Regions from separate parts of the Microbacterium sp. NPDC055312 genome, predicted to be linked through region 3. Evidence: predicted binding sites of a transcription regulator. Region 3 holds the regulator's gene; each other region holds the start of a gene.
The links. The regulator LexA, encoded in region 3, represses DNA repair genes until DNA is damaged. The targets are predictions, from matches to a motif close to TCGAACANNTGTTCGA.

Region 1 (3,620 bases), on a different contig from region 3:
TCGTGATCGACCTGTCGGGATCGCACGTGTGGGACGCGTCGACCGTCGCCGCGCTGGATGCCATCGAGACGAAGTACGCGGCGTACGGGAAGTCGGTGGAGATCGTGGGGATGAACGACGCGAGCGGGGTGTTTCACGGGCGCTTGAGCGGCGGGTTCGAGTAGGGAAGAACTCACGCCTGCACGAACGCCACCGCCCGCACCGGCGCGCCGTCGCCCTACAACGCCTGGCCCCTCCTGACACGCTGAGCGTGCCGAAGTACCCCTAGCCCCACATGCGGCAGGCACCACAGCTAGCGGATGCACCGTGACCGCGCGGACGATCACCGGCGCGCAGGGTCAGGCTGCGATGTCGAATCGTGCTCGGCCACCCCGGCGCGGCGCGCGGGCAGGGTCGACGTGTGGTGGTGGCACGAACCAGACAGTGTTGCCTTGTCCGGGTGGGTCGACGCGGATGTCCCACCCGTTGTCATGTATCCGGTGGTGACAGGTCTCGCAGAGCAGGACCCCGTTCGCGAGATCAGTGGGCCCGGCGTCGCGTTGCCACCATCGGATGTGATGCGCCTTGGCCATGCCGGGCGGCAGTCCGCACATGGCGCATCCGCCATCGCGTTCGGCGAGAGCGTGTCGCTGCGCCGGGGTGAACAATCGTCGCCGGCGCCCCCAGTCGAGCACTTCACTATCGCCGCCGAGCACACACGGGATGATCCCGCCGTCGGCAGCCATCCGGCGAGCCGCGCTGATGCTGATCGGCTGATCGATCCCGTCGATCGTCGCCGAACCGGTGCCCGCCTGAAGATCCTGCAAAGTCATCCGCACCACCACCGTCGCTCCTGCGAGCGCGGGCGTCTGCGTCGTGCAGCCGAGCATGTGCGATCCGAACAGGCTCAGGGCGTCGGCCTGCATCATCGGGACGGTACGGCGATCGGCATCCGGCGCATCGGGATCCGGTGCGTCCTGTCGGGCCGCGAATGCGACGGTGACGTATCCGCGGATCGCGGTGATCACCGGGGCGGCACTTTCGGGATCGAGCAGCGCGTTCAGATGAACCATCCCGTCACGCTCGAACATCGTCAGTGAGCGCTTGGCACGCTGCTCTTCGGCGCGCGGCTCCACTCCATCCGGATCCAGCCACGCCTCGGCGCGGACGATCAGCTTGCGCACGTCGTCCAGAGACAGCCCGACGGCGGCCTCGGTGAGGATCCGCTCGCCCTCGCTCGTCCGCTCAGGCCCTGCAGCGATACGGCACCGATCGAGCAGGCTGATGATGAGCCCGGCCACCTGCGAACTGACTGCACCGTCAGACAGGGCTTCCCGCACCAGCGGATACCGCGCGGGAAGCCGATCACCGAGCAGATCCGCCCGCGGAGCCGTCGCCTCCCCAACCTTGATGAGTCGAATCGCATCCCCCGTCGAGACGCCCGTAGTCGCGGCGATGAGTTTCGCCGGCGTGCGATACCCCTGCTGCTTGGCCAGGCTGTCCGCTCCGAGCTCAGGACGCGACTCGCGAGAGATCCCCGCGGCGACGTCGGCGTGCACGGCATCCAATCGACGCTTCACCATCCCGATAGCGCTGTCGATCGCGATCAACTGCTCACGGGTCAGGTCCGCTGCGTCTTCCGCATCGCCCCACGATCGATCGAGCGACGACATCGCTTCGATCAATCGCGTGAGCTTCGACATGCATTAATAGTACGTGTGTTCGATACACGTGTCAACGCTATCTCGAAATTTTGTTCGATGATGTTTGGGCCACTCGCCCCGGGCGCGGCGCTCCGCAGCTCTCCGCACCCAACGCTCAGCCGCGCTGCAATGCGGCGCGCGCCACCGCCCGAATGTGCGGTGTGACCAGGCCGAAGGCACCGGGAGCCGACAGTGCGAGCAGTCCGTCGGTGAGCTCGCGAAGCACCCGATCTGCTTCGCCCCGATCGAACCCCGCGCGGGAACGGACGGTGTCGTACCAGTCGCCGTACTCGTCGTACCTTCTCGTGTCACGCGCCGCGTGCGCCTTCTCGAGGTAGCCGGCCAGCTGGTCGTACGACGTGGCGGATCCATCGGCGAGTGCGAGCAGAGCCGCGGCGCGAGAGAAGCGGCACGTGTCGAACGAGCCCCAGTACCCTCGCGTCCCGCCCGCGATCGCGCTGACGACCCGCGGGAAGGCCCTGACCGGATCAGCCATCAGCTGTTTCCCGATTGCGTTGACTACGACGCGTCCCTTCAGCCGCCGGATGAGCCCCGCACGCCGCGCGAACGAGCTGAGCAGATCCGCCGCATCATCGGCATCCCACTCGACGCCGGAGACGCCCCTGTCGACGACGCTGGTCGGCAGCCACCCGCTGGTGGCGTCCTGGTCGGTGCCGTCGGGCCCGACCGCGTCGATCAGGGCCCGCAGCGCGTGGGTCGCCTGGCGCACCGTGTCGATGCCCAGCCGGTTGGCGTCGAGCAGTTCGGTGGCGTTCAGATGAGCCCGAAGAGCGAGCCGCCGCACCGGCGTCAGCGGTGCGAGCAGATCAGCGATCAGCGAGCCCGCGGAGGTGTCGTCGGGAATGGCGCGCAGGGACTCCGAGCGGACGAACGGCACGACGATGCCGAAGCGACGGACGAGTTCGCGGTTGGCTTGATCCAGATCCAGCGGCTGCGCGCTCGTCTGCCAGTCCTTCGAGGGCCGCAGCGAACTGTCGGCGCCGGCAGCCACGATCGACACACTCGCGTCTCCCGCCTGCCGACCGGACGCGCGCTCAACGGTGATGTCGAGTTCGAACGGAAACGACGGCACCCGCACCGCCGCCTCGGCGAGTGGGGCTGGATCATCGCCGAAGAAGTGATCACCCGCGTAGCGCACGGCACGGGCCGCGAACGGCGCGGACCACTCGTCTCGAACCACCCAGCTCTCGCCGCAGTAGACGTGCGGATGGCGATACCTGAGTGCGGCGACCTCCTCGTCGCACGCTTCGATACCGATGCTGAGCAGGTAGGCCTCCCACAGCCATGTCTCGGGCGAGTGCTTCGGAAGCTCGATCGTCCTGTCCCACTCCGGGCGACCCGGCACCGACACCTCGATGCGCACGGGCGACGGAACGACCAGGTGCTCGCGATAGTTCATGCAGGCGACGATAGGCATCCGCTCCGACGCCCAGCGCCCTCTGCCCCGGCACCTGTGGAACACCTCTCAGCATCGGCCATTGTGCAGAAAGAGTGGCTTCGACGCGAAAGCCGTCAGCGCGCCTGATTCGACCCGCTCGGGTGCGCGGGTTCGGCCGGTATCGACCGCGCCGAACGAGCGCACCTCGGAACAGAGCTGACGACGGATCGGGGGCGGCACCGACCAGTGCCGCCCCCGATCGTACTGCCCGAATCAGGCGATGAAGTCGGCCGTAAGGGGCACGTCGTGGCCGTAGGGCGGGTCGATCTCGTGCTTGTCGACGCCCAGGTCGCGAGCGAGTGCACGTACCTCTTCGCCACGTGTCTGCGCCAGCTCGAGACCGCGCAGGTTGGAGTCGATCTGCTCGGGTCGCGTGGCGCCGAAGAGCAGTGAGCAGACGTTTTGGCTGCTGACGGCGAACGCGATGCTGAACTCTGCTGCAGTGACGCCGAGCGAGGCGGCCGCCTCTTCGATTGCAG
Region 2 (3,620 bases), on a different contig from region 3:
TGGGACCACCCGACCACGCAGCGCCACCTCACAGAGCCACGACCCCTCGCAGGTGGGCCCACATGGCGGCATCCCCCGCGCCGAAGCGGCCATATGGGACCACCCGACCACACGCGGGGCCGAGCCCGGACTACGCCGCCTCGGCCGTCACGAGGATGGGACGGTGATCGCTCGTGGCCTGCGGCAGGGTCGTGATCTTCGAGATGTCGAAGCCGACTGACGTCGCGAAGTCGTAGTGCCCGCGGAACACGCGGTAGCGCGTATACGTGCGGTCGTCGCTGAGGGTCAGGGTGTACCCGTGCTCGCGCACGGTCTGGCCGAGGCTCTCCTTGAACACGGGGTAGTTGTAGTCGCCGACCATGAGCAGCGGCAGCCCGGGTCCGAGCTCCTGCAGGGCGTCGAGTCCCGCCCTGATCTGGTTCCGCCGCAGCGAGTTGAGCGCGGTGAGCGGCGCTGCGTGGAACGAGGCGACGATCAGCCCCCGCCCGGTGTCGATGTCACGCAGCCGCGCGCCGAGCACGCGCTCGTTCGCCGGCTTCAGCACACGGTCGTGAAGCGATTTCTTCAGCCCGATCGTGCGCACCTGCTCGACCTGGAACAGGTTGCGCCGCAGGTACATCGCGAGCCCCAGACGATTGCCACTGGTGGTGTGCACGAGCGACAGTCCGCCGATGGCATCCCGGAGGGCGGTGGTGTCGCACTCCTGCAGACAGAGGATGTCGGGATCGTGCTGGGCGACGAGCGCCGTCAACTCGGCTGCGGCGCGATGCTTGCGCAGGTTGTACGAGATCACCCTCATGCCGGCCACGTTACCGCCGCGATCTGACCGCGCGACGGGGTTGCGCTCGAGGCGCCCGCCGGACTAATCGTCGTCGCGGTCGCGTCGGGCGCGAGTCTGCTCGGCGCGGGATGCCAGCAGCTCGTCGGCCGGATACCCGACCTCGACGAGAGTGAGCCCCCTCGCCGGCAGCACCTTGAATGCGCTCGTGCGAGTGAGCTCATCACGCAGTCGCGCGACGTCGTCGACCTCGAGCCTGCCCTCCCCGACGGCCGCGCACGCCCCGACGAGTGCGCGCACCATGCTGTGGCAGAACGCGTCGGCCTTCACCTCCGCGACGAGCACGCCGTCGCGATCGCGCGTCCAGCGGTAGTCGAGCAGGGTGCGGATGGTGGTCGCCTCCTCGCGCGGCTTGCAGTACGCCGCGAAGTCGTGCAGACCGATGAGGGTGTGCGCTGCGGCATCCATCCGCTCGACGTCGAGAGCGGCGCGGATCGTCGTCGTGTCGTTGCGGCGCATCGGGTCGTAGCCCACCGTCGCGTCGGCGAGCCGGTAGCCGTACCGCCGCCACACCGCCGAGAAGCGCGCGTCGAAACCGTCCGGCGCGAGGCTGGTGCGGGTGACGGTCACGTCGGGATAGCTGCCGAGCACGCCCCGGATGCGACGGGCGAGCGACCCCGCAGGATCAGTCGCCGCATGGCCGTGGCGCGTCTGCAGCCGAGCCCGCTGGGCGTCATCAAGGTCGACGTGCGCGACCTGATCGGAGGCGTGCACCCCGGCATCGGTCCGACCGGCGACGACCAGCTGCGCCTCGGAGCCGAGGATGCGCGCGAGCGCCGCCTCGATCGTGCCCTGCACCGTGCGCAGGCCCGGCTGCTTCGCCCAGCCGCGGAAGTGGGTGCCGTCGTAGGCGATGTCGAGACGGATGCGCACGTGTTCAGCCTAGACGCGAGCGCCGGCCGCGGATGTCGGCGGTTGATGGCCCAGGATGCCTGACCGACGCATTCCATCAAGTCGCATATAGTTTCGAGTTCTGTGGAGAACTGCTACGGTTGTCTTCGTAGTTTTGCTTGACTTGTGACTGGCCGGCGTTTAGGCTTTTCACATGTCAGCATCCGCTCTGCACCCGTTGCGAGAAGCCGTCACGGCTCTCGCCGGGGTGTGGGCGGATGCCTCGACCGCGGCCGACCTCGACCGGTCGGACCTCGTGTCGCTGACCCGCGCCATCGGTTCCGCGCGGCGGGCGCTGGATGCCCTGCAGGCCGACGTCGCCGCGGCCATCGCGCGCGAATCCCGACCGGAACTGGGTGCCGAGTCGCTGGCGAAGCAGCAAGGATTCCGCAGCACCGCCCAGCTCATCGCGACCACCACCGGCACGAGCGCGGGAGACGCGGCGCGGCTGGTGAAAGTCGGCGAGGCGATCGCACCCCGGCAGAATCTGCTCGGCGAGCCCGCGCCGGCGAAGTACCCGGCCGTGCAGACCGCGGTGACCTCCGTCCAGTTGGGTGGTGCCGGGGCGGCGGTGATCGTGGAGTTCCTCGACCGGGCGCGGATCGGGGCCGACAAAGACCTTGTGGCGGATGTCGAGCAGCAGCTGGTGGAGCGAGCCGTCGGACTGTCGCTGGATGACGTGCGCCGCCTCGTCAAGCGCGCCGAAGCGGTGCTCGAAGCCGACAAGCTCGAAGCGCGAGAAGAAGAGCGCCGCATGGCGCGGGCGCTGAGCATGTTCGAACGCGACGGCATGCTGCACCTCAACCTCGTCACCCCGGTCGAAGAAGGCGCACCGATCAAAGCGGCGATCGACGGGTACGTGTCGGCACAGTTCCAGGCCCGCAAAGACATGGCCGACACGGGCATCGCGGACGCGGGCGTCCTTGGTGCGAGTGGGGCGGATGCCGATCAGCGCACCGTCACCATGATGCGCGCCGACGCCCTCGCCCTGTTCTGCGCCCACATGCTCGACTGCGACAGCCGGATGCCCGTCAGCGGTGCCACCGTCATCGTCCGCATCAACGCATCGGATCTCGAAGCGGGCACGGGCGCGGGAAGCATCGACGGGATCGACCAGCCTATCTCCGTCACCGCGATCCGGCGGATGGCCGCCAGCGGCGGCGTCATCCCCTGCGTGCTCGACAGCGCCGGGGACATCCTCGACTGGGGGCGCGAGAAGCGCCTGTTCACCCGACAGCAGAAACTCGCCCTCGTCGACCGAGACGGCGGATGCGCGATGTGCGGACTCCCACCGAACATGACCGAAGTGCACCACATCGACTGGTGGAATCGAGACACCGGGCCGACGGACCTCGCCAACGGGATCCTGCTCTGCTCGACCTGTCACCATCGCATCCACGACAACGGGTGGGAGATCCGGATCGAGAACACCGATGCGCGCTCGGGCATCAGGGGACGAGTGTGGTTCATCCCACCACCACACATCGATCGCACCCGCGCACCCCGCCTCGGCGGCAGAGCCCGCTACGACATCGCCGCCTGAGCACAGCAGCTCTGCCCCCTGCCGTGCGACCCGAACCTGCCGTGCGACCCGAACCTGCCGTGCGACCCGGACCTGCCGTGCGACTCGGACCTGCCGTGCGACTCGACCGCGCAGTGCCGCCTCACCCGGGCTGCCCCGCCATCGCTCGCTCAGACCACACGCTCAGACCACACGCTCAGACCACACGCTCAGACCGCGACCTTCGGCTTCGCCCACGATCGCCCGCGGGTGTCCTTGAGAATCGTGTACTCCACGTCGACGTGCGGCTCGATGGCGCTGTACTTGTCGTTCGGTGCGCCGATCACGAGCTGGAATCCCAGCCCCCGCCACGCGCCGATCGCGCGCTTG
Region 3 (3,620 bases):
ATCAGCGGGTACATCGAGTAGGTGGGCGCGAACCCGAACGCCGTCCGGCCGGGGCCGGCGAATGCCTGCATGATGTGCTGCAGCACCTCGTTCGAGCCGTTTCCCGCCCAGATCTGCTCGGCTGTCAGTCCGTGACCGAGATACGCGGCGAACGCCTCTCGCAGCGGCGTGAACTCGCGATCGGGGTAGCGGTTGACGTCTCGCAGCGCGAGGGCGATGTCGTCGAGGATGTCACTGGCGACCTCGTCGGGAACCGGATGCGTGTTCTCGTTGACGTTCAGAGCGACCGGAAGCGGCGCCTGCGGGGCACCGTACGGCGTGAGCCCGCGCAGGTCGGCGCGGAGGGGCAGCTCATCGAGGGATGTCACATGCTCCATCGTAGGCGGCGCATCGCGCGCGCCGCCGCGCATGACGGCGCGCACTCACCCGGAATAGGCCGTCGGGATCGCGATCGAGGTGCCCACCTGGATCATGCCGGTGGTGAGGTCGTTGAGACGCTTGATGTCGTCGATGACGTCGCGCGGATCGGAGGTGGGCGCGGCCTCGGCGGCGATCGACCAGAGCGTGTCACCGGGCAGCACCGTCACGGTCTCGAAGGCGACCGGCTCGCTCTCACCGGAAGCGACCGCCGAGCCCCCGGCCAGCAGAGAGACGGCGATGCCGGCGATGACCGGTGCGGCTGCGAGGGCGGCGAGCAGACGGCGACCGCGCGCGGTGAGGCGCAGCCGGGTCGAGACAGAACGCCCTGCAGCGGCCGTGACCGTAGAGGTCTCGGGGGCCTGGATGCTGGTGGTGCTCATGTGATGCTCCTCTTCGCTCTCCCCCGCCCATCGGGCGGAAGTGGTGCAGCTTTCGCATCCGGCATCCGGCCGGGGATGCCGGATGCGAAGCTACGTTCCGAACCTATCTTCGATATCGAACATCTGTCAAGAATTCTTCGAATACCGTGCCACCACTTCTGCGACACGCTCGAACAGATCTTCCGTTTTCCGAGCGAACTCGGATACGGTTTCGATGAAGTCAGCCCACCATGGGCCACCGACATTCGAACCGGATCCCCGCGACGACGCGGATCCGCACCGTGTGAGGGCATGAAGGAGCAGCCATGAGCGACACCCCCGAGACCGCAGCCGAGGCTCCCCGCACGCGGCGCCGCAAGAGCCTGAGCCCCAAGCAGATGGCGATCCTCGAGGTCATCCAGACCTCGATCGCCCGGCACGGCTACCCGCCGAGCATGCGTGAGATCGGCGACGCGGTGGGGCTGAAGTCGCTCTCGAGCGTCACTCACCAGCTCGGGCAGCTCGAGCTGAGCGGCTACCTGCGCCGCGACCCGGGCAAGACCCGCGCGATGGAGGTGCTGATCGACCTTCCCGGCAGCGGCACCGAGAACCCGGCGGACACCGCCCCGTCCGTGGGGGACGCCGCGCTGGTGCCCCTCGTCGGGCAGATCGCCGCGGGAGTGCCGATCACGGCCGACCAGCAGGTGGAGGAGATCTTCCCGCTGCCGAGGCAGCTGGTCGGCAAGGGCGATCTGTTCATGCTGAAGGTCAACGGTGAGTCGATGATCGACGCGGCGATCTGCGACGGCGACTGGGTCGTCGTGCGCACGCAGAACGATGCCGAGAACGGCGAGATCGTCGCCGCCATGATCGACGGCGAGGCGACGGTGAAGACCTTCCGCCGGCGCGACGGGCACACCTGGCTGCTGCCCCGCAACTCGGCGTTCGAGCCCATCCTCGGCGACGAGGCGGTCGTGCTCGGCAAGGTCGTCGCGGTGCTCCGCTCGGTCTGATCGCGCCGCCGCGACCAGGAGAGGCGCCCCTTCCCGGTCGGGAAGGGGCGCCTCTCTTCGTGCTGGTGGTGCCTCAGACGGTGACCGCGACGTCCTCACGGACGCGACGGGTGGCCTCGACGATGTTGCGCAGCGACTCGACGGTCTCCTCGTAGGCGCGGGTCTTCAGACCGCAGTCGGGGTTCACCCACAGCTGCCGCAGCGGCAGCTCGTCGACGGCGCGACGCAGCAGCGCCTCGATCTCCTCGACGCTGGGCACCCGCGGTGAGTGGATGTCGTACACGCCGGGGCCGACCCCGTGATCGAAGCCGAAGCGCGCGATGTCGGCGACGACCGCCATCCGGCTGCGCGCGGCCTCGATCGAGGTCACATCGGCGTCGAGGGCGCGGATCGCATCGATCACCACGCCGAACTCCGAGTAGCAGAGGTGCGTGTGGATCTGCGTGGCCGCAGCGGCACCGCCGGTCGCGAGGCGGAACGAGCGCACCGACCAGTCGAGGTAGTCGGCCTGATCCGCAGCCTTCAGCGGCAGCAGCTCGCGCAGCGCCGGCTCGTCGACCTGGATGATCGCGATGCCCGCCGCCTCGAGGTCGGTGATCTCCTCGCGCAGCGCGAGGGCGACCTGGTCGGCGGTCTCAGCGAGCGGCTGGTCGTCGCGCACGAACGACCACGCGAGGATCGTCACGGGGCCGGTGAGCATGCCCTTGACCGGCTTCGCGCTGAGCGACTGGGCGTACGCGGCCCACGAGACGGTGATCGGCGCGGGGCGCGACACGTCTCCCCAGAGGATCGAGGGCCGGGTGGCGCGCGAGCCGTAGGACTGCACCCAGCCGTGCTGGGTGACGGCGAATCCGTCGAGGTGCTCGGCGAAGTACTGCACCATGTCGTTGCGCTCGGGCTCACCGTGCACGAGCACGTCGAGGCCGAGCTCCTCCTGCAGGGCGACGACCTGGTCGATCTCGCGACGCAGGAAGTCGTCGTAGTCGTCAGCGGGCAGCTCGCCGCGCAGGAACTGGGCGCGGGCCCGGCGGATGTCGCCGGTCTGCGGGAACGAGCCGATCGTCGTCAGGGGCAGCGCGGGCAGGTTCAGCGCCTGCTGCGCGCTCTCGCGCTCGGCGTACGACACGCGTGAGTACTCCGCCTCGGCGACCTCGCGGGCGCGCACGGCACCGTCGCGCACGCCGGGCGCGTCGTGCCTGTCGGCGAGGGCGGCGGATGCCGCGTCGAGAGCGTCGGCGATGGCATCCCGGCCCTGGCCCAGACCCTGCGCGAGGGTGACGACCTGGCCGACCTTCTGGTCGGCGAAGGCGAGCCACGAGACCAGACGCGGATCGAGGGCCGTCTCGTCGTCGACGTCGTGCGGCACGTGCAGCAGCGAGGTGGAGGTGGATGCCGACACCGCGGCCGCGCCGAGAGCGCGCAGCGACTCGAGCTTCGCGAAGGCCGCGTCGAGGTCGCCGCGCCAGATGTTGTGTCCGTCGACCACGCCACCGACGAGGGTCTTCCCGTCGAGCGCGGGCAGCGCGGCGGGCACCTCGCCGCGGACGAGGTCGATGCCGATCGCCTCGACGGGGGCGGCGGCCAGCACGTCGAGCGTCGCGCCGAGCGCGGCGTACGGGGCTGCCACGAAGATCTGCGGGCGTGCGCTCGCGCCGCCGAGCACCGCGAGGGCGCGGGCTGCGGCATCCGCCAGAGTCGCGGTGTCGACTGGCAGCGACTCGCTGACCAGCGCCGGCTCGTCGAGCTGCACCCACTCAGCGCCCGCGGCCTTCAGCTTCGCGAGCAGCGCGGCATAGACCGGCAGCAGGTCATCGAGGCGGCTGAGCGG

Region 1: ACWIDW_RS12440 (DUF222 domain-containing protein) is a predicted target of LexA. The motif match lies at 1,690-1,705, and genes of this name have one in related genera.
Region 2: ACWIDW_RS09755 (DUF222 domain-containing protein) is a predicted target of LexA. The motif match lies at 1,793-1,808, and genes of this name have one in related genera.

The regions. Positions count from the first base shown of each region.
Region 1 is NZ_JBSHMU010000005.1:81,267-84,886, forward strand. Features, by position in the region: gene ACWIDW_RS12435 (SulP family inorganic anion transporter) at 1-164, shown strand, start outside; gene ACWIDW_RS12440 (DUF222 domain-containing protein) at 339-1,682, opposite strand; gene ACWIDW_RS12445 (hypothetical protein) at 1,798-3,102, opposite strand; gene ACWIDW_RS12450 (aldo/keto reductase) at 3,355-3,620, opposite strand, start outside.
Region 2 is NZ_JBSHMU010000003.1:245,045-248,664, reverse strand. Features, by position in the region: gene ACWIDW_RS09765 (endonuclease/exonuclease/phosphatase family protein) at 131-799, opposite strand; gene truA (tRNA pseudouridine(38-40) synthase TruA) at 863-1,711, opposite strand; gene ACWIDW_RS09755 (DUF222 domain-containing protein) at 1,884-3,272, shown strand; gene ACWIDW_RS09750 (ATP-binding protein) at 3,461-3,620, opposite strand, start outside.
Region 3 is NZ_JBSHMU010000004.1:148,599-152,218, reverse strand. Features, by position in the region: gene ACWIDW_RS11920 (histidinol-phosphate transaminase) at 1-377, opposite strand, end outside; gene ACWIDW_RS11915 (LysM peptidoglycan-binding domain-containing protein) at 423-800, opposite strand; gene lexA (transcriptional repressor LexA) at 1,106-1,792, shown strand; gene metE (5-methyltetrahydropteroyltriglutamate--homocysteine S-methyltransferase) at 1,866-3,620, opposite strand, start outside.